Regions from separate parts of the Kitasatospora sp. NPDC087271 genome, predicted to be linked through region 2. Evidence: riboswitches for the same ligand, from Rfam matches in the RefSeq annotation. Region 2 holds a riboswitch; the other holds the start of a gene.
What was found. A riboswitch is a leader RNA that binds a small molecule or an ion and turns the genes downstream of it on or off. The one in region 2 is predicted to bind magnesium.

Region 1: another riboswitch for magnesium. It lies ahead of ACIO9K_RS02405 (NRAMP family divalent metal transporter); the one in region 2 lies ahead of ACIO9K_RS12045 (NRAMP family divalent metal transporter).

What each region holds. Positions count from the first base shown of each region.
Region 1 is NZ_JBIUYQ010000001.1:572,007-579,107, reverse strand. It holds gene ACIO9K_RS02430 (glyoxalase) at 258-623, opposite strand; gene ACIO9K_RS02425 (hypothetical protein) at 620-1,081, opposite strand; gene ACIO9K_RS02420 (winged helix-turn-helix domain-containing protein) at 1,169-1,576, opposite strand; gene ACIO9K_RS02415 (hypothetical protein) at 1,631-1,891, opposite strand; gene ACIO9K_RS02410 (hypothetical protein) at 1,966-2,238, opposite strand; gene ACIO9K_RS02405 (NRAMP family divalent metal transporter) at 2,334-3,983, opposite strand; M-box (ykoK) riboswitch at 4,311-4,488, opposite strand; gene ACIO9K_RS02400 (YhgE/Pip domain-containing protein) at 4,711-6,030, shown strand; gene ACIO9K_RS02395 (FdhF/YdeP family oxidoreductase) at 6,102-7,101, opposite strand, start outside.
Region 2 is NZ_JBIUYQ010000005.1:342,827-349,927, reverse strand. It holds gene ACIO9K_RS12055 (FtsX-like permease family protein) at 1-1,595, opposite strand, end outside; gene ACIO9K_RS12050 (ABC transporter ATP-binding protein) at 1,592-2,488, opposite strand; M-box (ykoK) riboswitch at 2,626-2,802, shown strand; gene ACIO9K_RS12045 (NRAMP family divalent metal transporter) at 3,163-4,812, shown strand; gene ACIO9K_RS12040 (MgtC/SapB family protein) at 4,951-5,685, shown strand; gene ACIO9K_RS12035 (YoaK family protein) at 5,745-6,422, shown strand; gene ACIO9K_RS12030 (hypothetical protein) at 6,465-7,101, opposite strand, start outside.

The DNA.
Region 1 (7,101 bases), on a different contig from region 2:
GGGGTCGGGAGAGGTGCGTGCGACGTCAGCGGGATCGGGACGAACGCCGCGTCCCCCCGGGCCGTAGCGTCAGGCGCGCGGTCGGGCGTGGGGGAGGCGGCCGGTACGGCGGCGCGTACTGGGAGGGTCTTCGCCCATGGCCGCCTCCTCCGGTGGTGTCGTCTGGTGTCGTCCCGGCCCGTCCTGCGGGCCCCGGGCAGTCTGCTCCTCGGGTACGTCCGTAGGCAAATGGATCCGGGGTTCCTCCGCGCGCCGGCTCAGGCCGCTTCGACGAACTCCAGCAGGTTGCCGACGGGGTCGGTGGTGTAGAAGCGGCGCCGGGGCGGCAGGCTGTCGTCCCACACCACGAGCGCGCCGAGCTCGGACAGCCGCGAGGCGAAGTCGTCGATCTCGGAGACCGCGATCCCGGGGTGGGCCTTGGTGCTGGGGCGGAAGCGCTCCTCGATGCCGAGGTAGAGCCGGACCCGGCCGCCGTCGGCGGCGAACCAGCAGCCGCCGCCCCCGGTCAGTGGCCGGGGCTTGGGGATCTCGGCCATCTGCAGGACGTCGCCGTAGAAGGCCCGCAGCAGGGCCTCGCTGCCGGGGGGTGCGGAGAGCTGGACGTGGTCGAGGGCCGTGATCACTGCGGCCTCCTCTCGGGAGCGGTGTGGTGCCGGGCCGCGGTGACCAGCAGCCGGGCGGTCGGGGTGGACAGGTCGAGGTGGTGGGCGATCCACTGGGGGTCGTGCCCGTGGGTGGCGAACACCCAGGCGGTGTAGAGCCGGTTCAGGCCGGGGGCGCCGGGCGACAGCAGCAGCGGTCGGACCTGCTCCATCGGGAACCCGTCCAGGGAGCGGGCGCTGAACCACTGGGTGTCGTCCTCGTCGGGGGCGGCGGGTCGGGCGGTGCCGCGCCCGCTGCGGGCGAGCAGCAGGGCGAGGAGCAGCCCGGCCGCCGAGGCACCGATGAGCACGCCGGAGAGGAAGATCCGCAGCCGCCCCGGGGCGACGCCGACGGCGATCCCCTGGAGGGTGAGGAGGAGCAGGACGCCGCACAGCGCCGTCCCTCTGCTGGTCCAGGGGAACAGGGCGGTTCTGGTCACGACGGTGTCCTCCTTCGGTGGGGTGGCGGCCGGCGGGGTGCCGCCGGGGCGGGCGATCGGGCCTCGGGCGGCGCGGCCGGACGGCGGTCAGGCGACGCGGGTCAGGCGGGGGTCGTACTTGTAGCCGATCTGGCGGACGGTGGCGATCGCCTCCCGGTGGCCGGGGCCGAGCTTGCGGCGGATCCGGGCGATGTGGGTGGCGACGGTGCGGGTGTCGCCGGTGTCCGGTCGGCCCCAGACCGTCTCCATCAGCTGGCGGCGGGAGTGGACCCGCAGCGGGTTGTCGACCAGGTGCGCGAGCAGCTCGAACTCCAGGTAGGGGAGGGTCAGTTGTTGCCCGTCGACGGTGACGGTGCGCTGTTCGGGGTCCACCACCAGGCCGGTGTCCGGGTCGACGGCGGGCCGGGGGGCCGGGGCGGGGCGCGGACGCCGGGGCGGGGCGGCGGCGGTGTGGTCCGAGAAGATGGCTTCGAGCCTGGGGTAGCGCACGGCCATGGCGGATGCTCCTTCGGCGGGTCGGTGCGGATCTGTACGCATCGGTACGGGTGGTCAGCGGGCGGGGTGCCAGGGGTGCCAGGAGGCTTCCAGCCGGGCGGTGCCGTCCGGGGCCGTGACGGTCCGCCAGCTGGCCCGCAGCCGGGCGGGGCGGTCGGCGGAGGCGGCGGCCGGGGCCGGGGCCGTGACGGCGTGCAGGACGGGGCTGTCCAGCGGGCTCTCCGCCAGGCGTCGGCCCACGGCGGCGAGCGCGGCGCGCAGGCGGCCGCGGCCGGCGGACGGGAGGGAGGGGTGGAACGCGGCGACGATGGACATGGCAGGTCACCTCCGTGACGGGGCGGCGGGTGGAGGGGGTGCGCGAGGGCGCGGGTGGTGCGGTCGGCGGGGCGTCAGCCGTGCGGCCGGTGGCGGGCGGCGGCGCGGCTGAGGCGGCGCGCGGCGGCCGGCGGGAGGTCCGCGAAGTCGGCGAGCCAGTCCGGGCGGTGGCCCTGGCGGGCCAGCAGGTAGGCCAGGTGCACGCGCGGCTCGTACGCGGAGGCCCGGGTGTTGGGCGTGCCGGAGTGCGGGCAGGCGCCGGGGTCGTCGAGGCGGTAGTCCCTCTCGACGTCGTCGTGCAGGGCGAGGCGGACGCGCGGGCAGTGGTGGTGAAGGGCGGTGCGCATGGCCGTACTTCCTTCCTTCCCCGGGTGCGGGGCGGTCGAGGTTTCCGGGTCGGGGCCGGGGCGGCGGCACTGTCGGGCGCCGCCCCGGCGGCGGCTCAGTGGTTGAGCGCGGTCTGGACGATCTTGATGATGACCATCACCATCGCGACCAGGAGGTAGGCGCGCAGGGCGCCCATGCCGACCTTGCGGGCGGTGGACATGACCGGCTTGCCGAGGGTCTCCAGCGGGGGCATCCGCCACTCCTCGCGACCGGTGCGGTCGATCGGGTCCTCCTTGGTGGCGGTGCGGCCGAAGGTGAAGAAGTACCCGGCGACCAGCACGCCCGCCACGCCGCAGCCGGCCATGATCCACAGGATCGCCTGCGAGCTGATGTCGGGCCAGACCACGGCGGCGGTCAGGATCAGCGACAGCATCACCAGGACCCCGACCACGGCGGAGGTGAAGGCGTTGGTCTTGGGCCCGTTGACCCACGGCCCCAGCACGGCCTTGTCGTTGCAGAGCAGCAGCAGGAACACCGTCGCCGAGGGCAGCAGCACACCCGCCAGCACCTGGACGAACTGCGTCATCAGGCCCTGGGTGTAGCCGGTGGACAGCAGCGTGATCGCGGCCGCCGCGACCACCAGGCCCGCGTAGATCGCGTAGAAGCCCTTGGCGCCCTTGACGCCCCGGTGCAGCGAGTGCCTGATGCCGAACACGTCGCCGATCGCGTAGGCGGTGGAGAGGGAGACGGCGAAGGCGCCGATGATCGAGGCGTCCAGCAGCGCGATGGCGAACAGCACGCCCACCACGTGTCCGGCCTTGTCCTCAAGGCCCTTGGCGACGGCGGCCGCGTCGGAGAACTGGCCGAAGCCGTCGGTGCCGGCGAAGGCCGCGGCGGTGAAGCCCATCATCGCGGCGGCGCCGATGATGACGATGGCGATCCCGATCCACAGGTCGACCTTCTCGTACTTCATGAACCGCGGCGTGATCCGCTTGTCGATGACGTACGACTGCTGGAAGAACAGCTGCCACGGGGCGACGGTGGTGCCCACGATGGAGACGATCACCAGCATCACGGCCGCCAGTTGGCCCGAGCCGCCCGGCATGCCGGGCACCACGAAGTCGTGCGCCATCTGCGAGGTCTTCGGGTGGACCATGAAGTAGATCGGCACCAGCAGCAGCGAGCCCACGCACAGCGTGACCGCGACGCGCTCGAAGCGCCGGAACGAGCCGGTGAACGCCGAGGCGATGATCACCACCGCCGCCAGCACCACCGCGGCCACCTTCGGCAGCCCGAGGTATCCGGCGGCCAGGGTGACACCGATGAACTCGGTGACCAGCGTCAGCGCGTTCAGCAGGAACAGGTCGATGACGCTGAACGCGCCCCAGAACTTCCCGAAGCGCTCCAGGATCAGCCGGGCGTGGCCGACACCGGTGACGGCGCCCAGGCGCAGCACCATCTCCTGGTTCACGTACAGCACCGGGACCAGCATCAGCAGCGTCCACAGCAGCTGTGTGCCGTAGTTCTGCCCCGCCTGCCCGTACGTCGAGAAGGCGCCCGCGTCGTTGTCGCCGACCATCACGATCAGGCCGGGGCCCACGATGGCGAGCAGGGTCTTGAGTCTTGCGGACAGGCCGTGGCGCGGCGTGGTGTCGTCGAGCCGGATGGTGCCGAGCGCACCCCTGATGTCGCCGACGTGGGCGTCGTCCAGTACCGCTGAACGCGGGGCGGGGACCTTGGAGTTGAGCGTGGCGTTGGTGGTCATGACGATCCTCCCGTGGGCCCCGGGGCAGGCGGGGCGATCGGGGGCGCACGGCGGCGATCCCCCTGCGGACGGGCGCGGCGCATCGCCACCCGGCGGTGCGGGCCCGTTCGGGCGCGGCGAAGCCGGGAGTTGAGGTGATGAACCGTCAGAAACGTTCGCAGGGAGGGTCGTTACCGCGTGCCGGGAGTGTGCGAGGACAGGCGGGGGTAGGGGCAACTGTGGCCCGGACTACTGCAATCCATGTCTCTCGCCTCCTCCCGGTCGACGCACCCCGTGGTGCGTGTGATCGACGCGGCAAGGAGTTCGCCGGCGCGCGAAGCGACCGCCGGTTCACCCCAACTCGTCAGAGCTTTGGCACTCCACGGCGTGTCCAGCCCGGTCGGGCCGGAAGCCACTTCGGATCAACCCTTAGGTCGGGAAGATCTGTCCTAACCCTGGGCGTCTCTCGACGTCGTCGGATCAGTGGCCTGTGTCCGTGAAGAAGCCTCACCGAACGAGGTGCCTTCTTCAAACCTCCAGAAGCATAGACCGCGCGGAGGCCAATACTTGCGTACTTGGTAGAACCTTTACCTTCTGTCTCCGGTCGTCCCGGCCGAGGCGCGGCGGGGGGTTGCGGGGGGCGGCGGGGCGGATCGGGTGACGTGGGGTTTTGCCGCCGGGCCGCCACGGAACGACTTCCCACCGCATCGGCAGCAGCACCAGGTTGCGCCCGAATCCGAGGGGTGGCATGGCGTCCGCAGGCTCCCAGGGCGGTCCCCGGCAGGCGCGGGCCCTCGTGCTCGCCCGCCACGCGAAGCTGTGGCTCGTCCCGAGCATCCTGTGCGGCCTGCTGGCCGTGGTGCTCTCGCTGCTCTACATGGGCGGCATCCTCAACCCGACCGGGCACCTGCACCGGCTCCCGATCGCCCTGGTGAACGCGGATCAGGGCCCGCCGCCGCCGGGCCGGGCGGAGACCCTGGGCGCGCGGCTCAGCCGGGAGATCGTCGCCGGGACGCCCGGCAGCACCGTCGACTGGCGCCAGGTCGACCAGGCCGAGGCGATGGACCAGCTCTCCACCGGGAAGGTCTACGGCGCGTTGCTCGTCCCGCAGGCGTTCACCGCCGACGTGGCGGCACTGACCACCGGCCGGGCCACCGAACGGCCCACCCTGACGGTGCTGACCAACCCCGGCCTCGGCAGCCTCGGCTCCTCCCTGGCCTCCCAGATCACCCAGTCCGCCGCCCACCAGGCCTCGCTGGCGCTCGGCAAGGAGCTGACCGCGGCCGCGCCGCCGGCCGGTTCCGCCGGCTCCGGCTCAGGCACGGGCACGGGCACCAGCGCCACCGCGCGGCTGCTGCTCGCCGACCCGCTCGCCGTCACCACCCGGGTCGGCCACCCGATCGGCGCCCACAGCGGGCTCGGCCTGAGCGCCTTCTACTACACCCTGCTGGCCGTGCTGACCGGCTTCATCGGCGGCAACATCATCCACAACGGCGTCGACACCGCGCTCGGCTACAGCGACAGCGAGCTCGGCCCCTGGCACACCCGGCGCCCGACCGTCCCGATCACCCGCACCCAGACCCTGCTGCTGAAGATGGTCATGACGGCCGGCATCATGCTGCTCACCACCACCCTGGTGATGCTCTGCTCGGTCACCGTCCTCGGCATGGACGCCCCGCACCAGGCGCTGCTCTGGGTCTTCGCCTACTGCGCCAGCCTCGCCGTCGGCCTCGGGGTCCAGGCGATCAACGCGGCGTTCGGCGGGATCGGGCAGCTGGTGTCCATGTTCGTCTTCATCGCGCTGGCGCTGCCCTCCTCGGGGGCGACCATCCCGCTCCAGGCGGTGCCCGGCTTCTACCGCTTCCTCAGCGTCTTCGAGCCGATGCGCCAGCTCAGCGACGGCATCCGGGCGATCCTGTTCTTCGACGCCCGGGCGGACTCGGGCCTGGCCCGGGGCTGGACCATGATCGCGGTCGGCGTGCTGCTCGCCCTGGCCTTCGGCTTCGGGATGACCCGGTACTACGACCGCAAGGGCCTGCACCGCTGGACGCCGCAGCCGTCGGAGTAGGCGTTCAGGAGCGGGCGTTCAGGAGTAGGCGTTAAGGAGTGGGCGTCTGGAGTGGGCGCCGTCCTCGGTTCCTACGCCTTGGTGACGGTGACCTTGAGGTGCTTCATGATCGGCTGGTCGCTCTGGGTGCTGTGGTCGCCGATCGCGCACAGCACGTTCATCTCGGGCATGTAGCCCGCCGCGCAGCCGCGCGGGATGTCGTACGGGATCGCGAGGTAGCCGTTCAGGGTGCGGGTGCTGCCGTCCTTCGCGGTGCTGGTGATGTCGACCGGATCGAACTCGGCGATGCCGCGCTCGCGCATGTCGTCGGTGTTCAGGAAGACCAGCGTGCGCAGGTTCCGCACGCCCCGGTAGCGGTCGTTGTCGGAGTAGATCGTGGTGTTCCACTGGTCGTGGGAGCGCATGGTGCCCAGCGCCAGGGTGCCCGGGGCGGGGACGACGTCGGGCAGCGGGGCGGTGGAGAACTCGGCCCGCCCGGAGGGGGTGAGGAAGACCAGTTCGCGGGCCGGCTGCTTGATCCGGAACCCGAGGGGCAGCCGCACCCGGCGGTTGAAGTCCTCGAAGCCGTCCAGGGCCCGGGACATGGTGTCGCGGATGCGGTCGTAGTCCTCGATGTACCACTCCCACGGTGTCCCGCTGTCCGGCAGCGCCGCGCGGGCCATCCCGGCGACGATGGCGGGCTCGGACAGCAGGTGCGGGGAGGCCGGGCGCTTCATGCCGACGGACAGGTGCACCATGCTCATCGAGTCCTCGACCGAGGTGCTCTGCACCCCGCCGCGCTGGTGGTCCTTCTCGGTGCGGCCCAGGCACGGCAGGATCAGCGCCCGGCGGCCGTGCACCAGGTGGCTGCGGTTCAGCTTGGTGCTCACCTGGACGGTCAACTCGCAGCCGCGCAGCGCCTCGTGGGTGTAGGGCGTGTCGGGCGCGGCGAGCGCGAAGTTGCCGCCCATGGCGACGAAGACCGTCACCTCGCCGCGCCGCATCGCCTCGATGGCGGAGACGGTGTCCAGGCCGTGCGCGCGCGGCGGGTCGATCCCGCAGGCCTCGGCGAGGCGGTCCAGGAACTCGGGT
Region 2 (7,101 bases):
GCGGAGTCGCGCAGGGCGAGTCGGGGGCCGAGCGGCAGCCGCCTGGCGAACCGGCCGAGCAGGGCGACGAGTGCGGGGGTGCAGGCGAGCAGGCCGAGTTCGGCGATGACGGAGCCGCCGAGCACGGTCAGCGTGCGGGTGTCGTAGGTGCTGACGACGGGCACGCCGCCGTGTTGCAGCGCGCTCGCGCCGTACAGGGCCAGGGCGGCGCCGACGGCGAGCAGCAGCACACCGAGCACGGTGACCCAGCGGTTCGGGGCCTGGACGGTGTCCCGGTCGGTGAGTCCGGCGGTGACGCTGCGGCGGGCGGCCTGCCGGGCGGGCAGCGCGGCCGCGAGGAGCGCCGTGAGCAGGCCGATCCCGCCGATCGCGAGCAGGTCCAGTGGCGGCAGGGCGAAGTGCCCGAAGCGGGCGCCGCCGGCCCGTTCGATCCACGGGCGCAGCCCGGCGACGAGGCCGCCGCCGAGGACCAAGCCGACCACGGCCCCGGCCGCGCCGAGGACGAGGGCGCCGCCGAGCACCACCGCGCCGACGTGCGTCCGCCGGCCGCCGGCGGCGCCGAGCAGCGCGAGCTGGCGGCGGGAGCGGCGGGCGCCGACCGCGAAGGCGGGGCCGGCGAGCAGGGCGACCTCCAGCAGGCCCATGCCGGTGACGGTGGCCACCACGACCTTGGTGTTGTCGTCGGCGGAGGGGCCGAAGGAGCGGTAGGCGTCCCGGTAGTAGGGGACGGCGGCGCGCGGCGGCGGGGCGAGCGCGACCGAGCGGGCGGTGAGGGTGTAGCCGTGGGCGTTGAACTCCTGGACCTTGGCCCAGTCGAGGGTGGCCCCGGCGGGGAGCCGGACCAGCCAGGCGCCGCGTTCGGGCTCCGGCGGTGCCGCGGCCGGGCTGCCGGGAGGCGTGGCGGCGGCGAGCTGGCTCAGCAACGCGCCCGACTGGGCGACGAGTTCGACCCGGCGGAGGTCGTCCGGGTGCTCGACGACGCCGGTGATGGTGAAGGTGGTCCGCTCCAGGCCCGGAAAGGTGGTGGTGCCGCCGACGGCCAGCCCGGAGTTGTCGAGGAAGGCCCGGGTGGCGGCCAGTTCGCGCGGGCCGCCCGGGGCGTGGCCGTCGACCAGGTTGAGCCGGCCGTGCCAGAGCGGGTCGGTGAGGTCGGCCTCGGTGGTGAGGGTGCGGACCAGGCCTTCGGGGGAGGTCGCGCCGGTCTCCGGGCCCTGCCGGGCGGAGGTGAGCACGCTGCCCGGCGGCAGCAGTCCGGTGACCAGGGTGACCGGGTCGGTGCCGGCGCCCTTCTGCTGCTCGGCCGTGGGCGGCTGCCCGGGGCGGGGCTGGGCCGCGAAGGCGCCGTCCTCGGCGACCGGGGCCTGCTCGACGGCCCGGCCGGGGGCGAGCGAGGTGACGAGGGCGTCCGCCCCTCCCAACACCCGTTCGACCCGTTCGGCCGGGGTGAGCTGCCCGCTGCGGTGGACGACGTCGGCGCCGGTGACGCCGAGGACGGGCAGCGCGATCATGGCGACGATCAGGGCGCTGCGGCCCTTGGCGCGCAGCGCGTCGCGGCGGGCGATGCGCAGGGCGACCTTCCAGGCGCCGAGTCTCATCGGGCCACCTCGCCGAAGCCGTCGGCCGCGTGGCCGAAGTCGCCGACCGCGTGCCCGGTGCCGGTGGCCGAGTGCCCGGCCCCGTCGGCCGCGTGGCCGTAGCCGTCGGCCGGGGCGCTGAGCGGCTCGGCGCTCAGCCGGCGCTTGCCGGTGCGCCGCCCGTGGCTCTCGGAGGCGACCGCGCCGTCCTTCAGGTGGACCACCCGGTCGGCCCAACTGGCGTGCGCGGCCTCGTGGGTGACCATCATCGCGGCGGCCCCGGCGTCGCAGCGGGCGCGCAGCACGGCGAGCACGGCCTCGCCGGTGGCGGAGTCGAGGGCGCCGGTCGGTTCGTCGGCGAGGACGAGGCGGCGCTCGCCGATCAGCGCGCGGGCGATGGCGACGCGCTGCTGCTGGCCGCCGGACATGTCGTCGGGGAAGCGGTCGGCGAGCTCCCCGATGCCGAGTTCCTCCAGGGCGGCGAGCGCCTCGCGGCGGGCGGTGCGTCCGGAGACTCCGTCGAGTTCGCGGGGCAGCGAGATGTTCTCGGCGGCGGTGAGGGCGGGGATCAGGTTGTAGTCCTGGAAGACGTACCCGATGGAGCGCCGCCGAAGGTCGGCGAGCCGGCCGCGGCTGAGGCCGCCGAGGGCCACGCCCTCGACCAGGATCTCGCCCTCGCTGGGCGCGTCGAGTCCGCCGGCCAGGGTCAGCAGGGTGGACTTCCCGGAGCCGGACGGGCCCATGACGGCGACGAACTCGCCGGGGTGGACGGCCAGTTCGACGCCGCGCAGGGCGTGTACCTCGGCGGCTCCCCGCCCGTGCACCCGGGTGACGTTGGCCAGGTGCAGGACGGGTGCGGATCGGGTCGGATCGCTGTGGGACACACTTCCCCCTCGTGAGCTGTTGAGCTGCATATGTCGGTGAACTATATATGCCGGACGGGGGTGCACGTCGAGGGGTGGGTTTGGTCAAGCTTCTACAAAGCTGTCGAAGTTCGGTCGAGACGCCGCTATCCGGGTGAAGGGGAGGGTTTATGCTTGACGAGATTTGAAAGGCACCTCGTTCGGTGAGGCGTCTTCACGGACACAGGCCACTGACCCGACGACGTCGAGAGACGCCCAGGTTCAGGACAGGTCTTCCCGAGTTAAGGGTTGACCCCAAGTGGCTTCCGGCCGATCGGGCTGGACACGCCGTGGAGTGCCAAAGCTCTGACGAGTTGGGGTGTGCCGGTCCCGTGGGGCCGGTCCGCTCCTTGCCGTGTCGCGATGCGGTGCACAGACGGTGCGCCCCCGACCGGGAGGAGGCGAGAGACATGGACTGCGATAGTCCGGGCCATAGTCGCCCCTGCCCCCGCATGCTCTCGATCACCTCTGGCACGCGGTAACAACCTTCCCTGCGCGCGTTCACCTGACGCTGCGTCATGCGCTCAACCGCGCCCCGACGCACGACGTCTGACGCTCCGTCATGCCCTCACGGCCGCCGCCGCTCAGCGCCGCCGTGTGGTCCGACGCCGTGCGCTCTCGCAGGGAGGATCGCTGCTGCGTGCCCCCTGTCGCCCCCTCAAGGAAGGGGGCAGGGAGGCCCTGCCATGACCAACGTGATGCTGGACCAGAAGGTCCCCACCACCACCCGCACCGCCGTGCTCGACGACGCCCACGTCGGCGACATCAGGGGTGCGCTCGGTACCATCCGGCTCGACGACACCACGCCGCGCCACGGCCTGTCCGCGCGGCTCAAGACCCTGCTCGCCATCGTGGGCCCCGGCCTGATCGTGATGGTCGGCGACAACGACGCGGGCGCCTTCTCGACGTACGGGCAGGCGGGGCAGAACTACGGCACGCAGTTGCTGTGGACGCTGCTGATGCTGGTCCCGGTGCTGTACGTGAACCAGGAGATGGTGCTGCGCCTGGGCGCCGTCACCGGTGTCGGCCACGCCCGGCTGATCCTGGAGCGCTTCGGGAAGTTCTGGGGCGCGTTCAGCGTCATCGACCTGTTCCTGCTGAACGCGCTGACGCTGGTCACCGAGTTCATCGGTGTCACCCTGGCCGCCGGATACCTCGGGCTGCCGAAGGTGGCCGCGGTGGTGCTGGCGGCGGTGGTGATCATCGCCTCGGCGTTCACCGGCTCGTTCCGGCGCTTCGAGCGCGTCGCGGTCACGCTGTGCGTGGGCTCGCTGCTGCTGGTGCCGATCTACTTCATGGTCCACCCGAAGACCTCGCAGATGGCGCACGACTTCGTGGTGCCCGGCATGCCGGGCGGCTCGGGCCAGCTGGCGGCCGTGATGCTGGTGATCGTCTCCATCGTGGGCACCACCGTCGCCCCGTGGCAGCTGTTCTTCCAGCAGTCGTACGTCATCGACAAGCGGATCACGCCGCGGTTCATGAAGTACGAGAAGGTCGACCTGTGGATCGGGATCGTCATCGTCATCATCGGCGCCGCCGCGATGATGGGCTTCACCGCCGCGGCCTTCGCCGGCACCGACGGCTTCGGCCAGTTCTCCGACGCGGCGGCCGTCGCCAAGGGCCTTGAGGACAAGGCCGGACACGTGGTGGGCGTGCTGTTCGCCATCGCGCTGCTGGACGCCTCGATCATCGGCGCCTTCGCCGTCTCCCTCTCCACCGCCTACGCGATCGGCGACGTGTTCGGCATCAGGCACTCGCTGCACCGGGGCGTCAAGGGCGCCAAGGGCTTCTACGCGATCTACGCGGGCCTGGTGGTCGCGGCGGCCGCGATCACGCTGCTGTCCACCGGCTACACCCAGGGCCTGATGACGCAGTTCGTCCAGGTGCTGGCGGGTGTGCTGCTGCCCTCGGCGACGGTGTTCCTGCTGCTGCTCTGCAACGACAAGGCCGTCCTGGGGCCGTGGGTCAACGGGCCCAAGACCAACGCCTTCACCTCCGCCGTGGTCGGGGTCCTGGTGATGCTGTCGCTGATCCTGACCGCCGCCGTGGTCTGGCCCGACATCAGCTCGCAGGCGATCCTGTGGATCATGGCCGGCTGCGGCGTGGCGGGCGTGCTGGTCGCCGGGTACTTCTTCACCTTCGGCCGCACCGCCACCAAGGAGGACCCGATCGACCGCACCGGCCGCGAGGAGTGGCGGATGCCCCCGCTGGAGACCCTCGGCAAGCCGGTCATGTCCACCGCCCGCAAGGTCGGCATGGGCGCCCTGCGCGCCTACCTCCTGGTCGCGATGGTGATGGTCATCATCAAGATCGTCCAGACCGCGCTCAACCACTGAGCCGCAGACCGCAGCCCGAACGGACGGGTGGTGGGCAGCGGCCCGCCACCCGTCCGTCCGTCTCCCAGGTCTCGCAGCCCTTCCCGCTCTCCCAGCTCTGCCAGCTCTCCCAGCTCTCCCAGTGAAGGAGGTGCCGTCGTGCACACCCTGACCACCGCCGACTTCCTCGTCCGGCTCGCCACCGGGGTCGCCTGCGGCGCGCTCATCGGCGTCGAACGCCAGTGGCGGGCCAGGATGGCCGGCCTGCGCACCAACGCCCTGGTCGCCGCCGGCGCCACCCTGTTCGTGTTGTACAGCGAGGCCGTCGGCGACGCCGCCAGCCCCACCCGGGTCGCCTCCTACGTCGTCTCCGGCATCGGCTTCCTCGGCGGTGGCGTCATCCTGCGCGACGGCGCCGGCGTCCGGGGCCTCAACACCGCCGCCACGCTGTGGTGTTCGGCCGCCGTCGGGGTGCTCGCCGCCGCCGGGAAGCTCGAATTCGCCGTCCTCGGCACGCTCGGCGTCCTCGCCGTCCACCTGATCCTGCGCCCGGCCGGCCGGATGCTCGACCGCGCCCCGCAGTCCGGCAGCGACCCCGACTCCACCGTCCGCGCCACCGTCCACCTGGAATGCGAGCGCAAGGCCGAGACCCACATCCGGGCCCTGCTGCTCCAGGCCCTGTCCGCCTCCGGCCTCGCCCCCACCGGCCTGCGCGCCCGCCGCACCGACAGCGGCGACGCCACCAGCCTGCGCGCCACCGTGGCCATCACCGGGCAGGTCGCTCCCGCCCTCGAACAGGTCGTCAGCCGGCTCTCCCTCGAACCCGGCGTCCGCGACCTGCACTGGCACCTCGACGACGAACCCGACGACCCGAGCCGCCCCGCGCTCGCCTAGTCGGCGGCCCGGGGGAGGTAGAACGGAGGCACCGTCACGAGGCCGACCAGGAGGTCCCGATGTTCAACCCCGACCCCAGGCACGGGCCGCTGGTGCCGATGCTGCTGGTGCTCACCGTCGTCACCGGACTGGTGGACGCGGTCAGCTACCTCCGGCTCGGCCACGTCTTCGTCGCCAACATGACCGGCAACGTGGTCTTCCTCGGCTTCGCCCTGGCCGGTGCCGCCGGACTCTCCGCCACCGCCTCACTGAGCGCCCTCGCCGCGTTCGTGCTCGGCGCCCTGGTCGGGGGCCACCTCGCCCGGCGGCTGCCCGACCACCGCGGGCGGCTGCTGACCACGGCGGTGGTCGGCCAGGTGGTGCTCGTCGCCGCGAGCATCGCCCTGGCCGCCGTGGCCGGCTACACCTCCGACCCGGCCCGCTACGGCCTCATCGGGTTGCTGGCCTTCGCGATGGGCGGCCAGAACGCGGTGGTCCGCTCCCTCAAGGTCCCCGACCTGACCACCACGGTGCTCACCATGACCATCACGGCCCTCGCCGCCGACCGCACCGGCCCCCGCCGTCTGGCCTCCGCCGTCTGGATGTTCGTCGGCGCCCTCGTCGGCGCCCTCCTCATCCGCCAGGCCGACGTCCCCGTCGCCCTGACCCTCGCCCTGACCCTCCTCGTCGCCGTCGCGGCCCTCACCCACCGGGCCGCCGGAGCCCACCCCGCCCCGGCCTGGATCCACCCGCTCTGACCCGGCGCCGCGCCCCTCCGCTCGCCGGTCCTCTCTCGTGGGTCAGTCGTCCTGGCGGTGGCCGGCGCGGCCGCTCCAGAGGGGTTCGAGGCGGGCCCAGCCCTGGGCCCAGGCTTCGTCGGCGCGGCGGTCGAGGACGTGCAGGCGAAGGCGCAGGGCGAGGGTGAGCAGGGCCAGGAGGGCGAGAAGGGCGCCGGCGCCGGTGCAGACGGCGGAGACGGCGACGGAGGCGCGGTTGGTCGGGGGCGAGGAGAGCGCGCCGGCGGGGTCGACCCAGACGGGGACGACGGTGCCGGTGACGGCCGTGCGGGGGGCCTGGACGGTACCGGTGTGCGGCTGCCCGTCGGGGTAGGTCCAGGCGGCCTCGGCGTCGACGCGGGTGCTGTAGCCGGCGCCGAAGCGTCCGCCGGTGCCGGAGCCGGTGCCGGTGCCGTGGTCGGGGAGGGTGAGCACCACGGCGTCGACCTTGTGGAGGCGCAGGCGGTCGCTGTCGGCCTGGGGTGCGGTGGCGTGGTAGGCGAGCAGGGCGCTGCCGGTGGCGAAGGCGAGGGCGAGCAGGGCCCCGAGGGTGCTCAGCAGCCAGGCGCGGGCGCGGGCCCGGTCGACGGGCCGGACCAGCGGTTCGTGCCGGGCACCGAAGGCCCGCCGCAGCCGGCGGCCGGTTCGCGGCGGGCGCGAC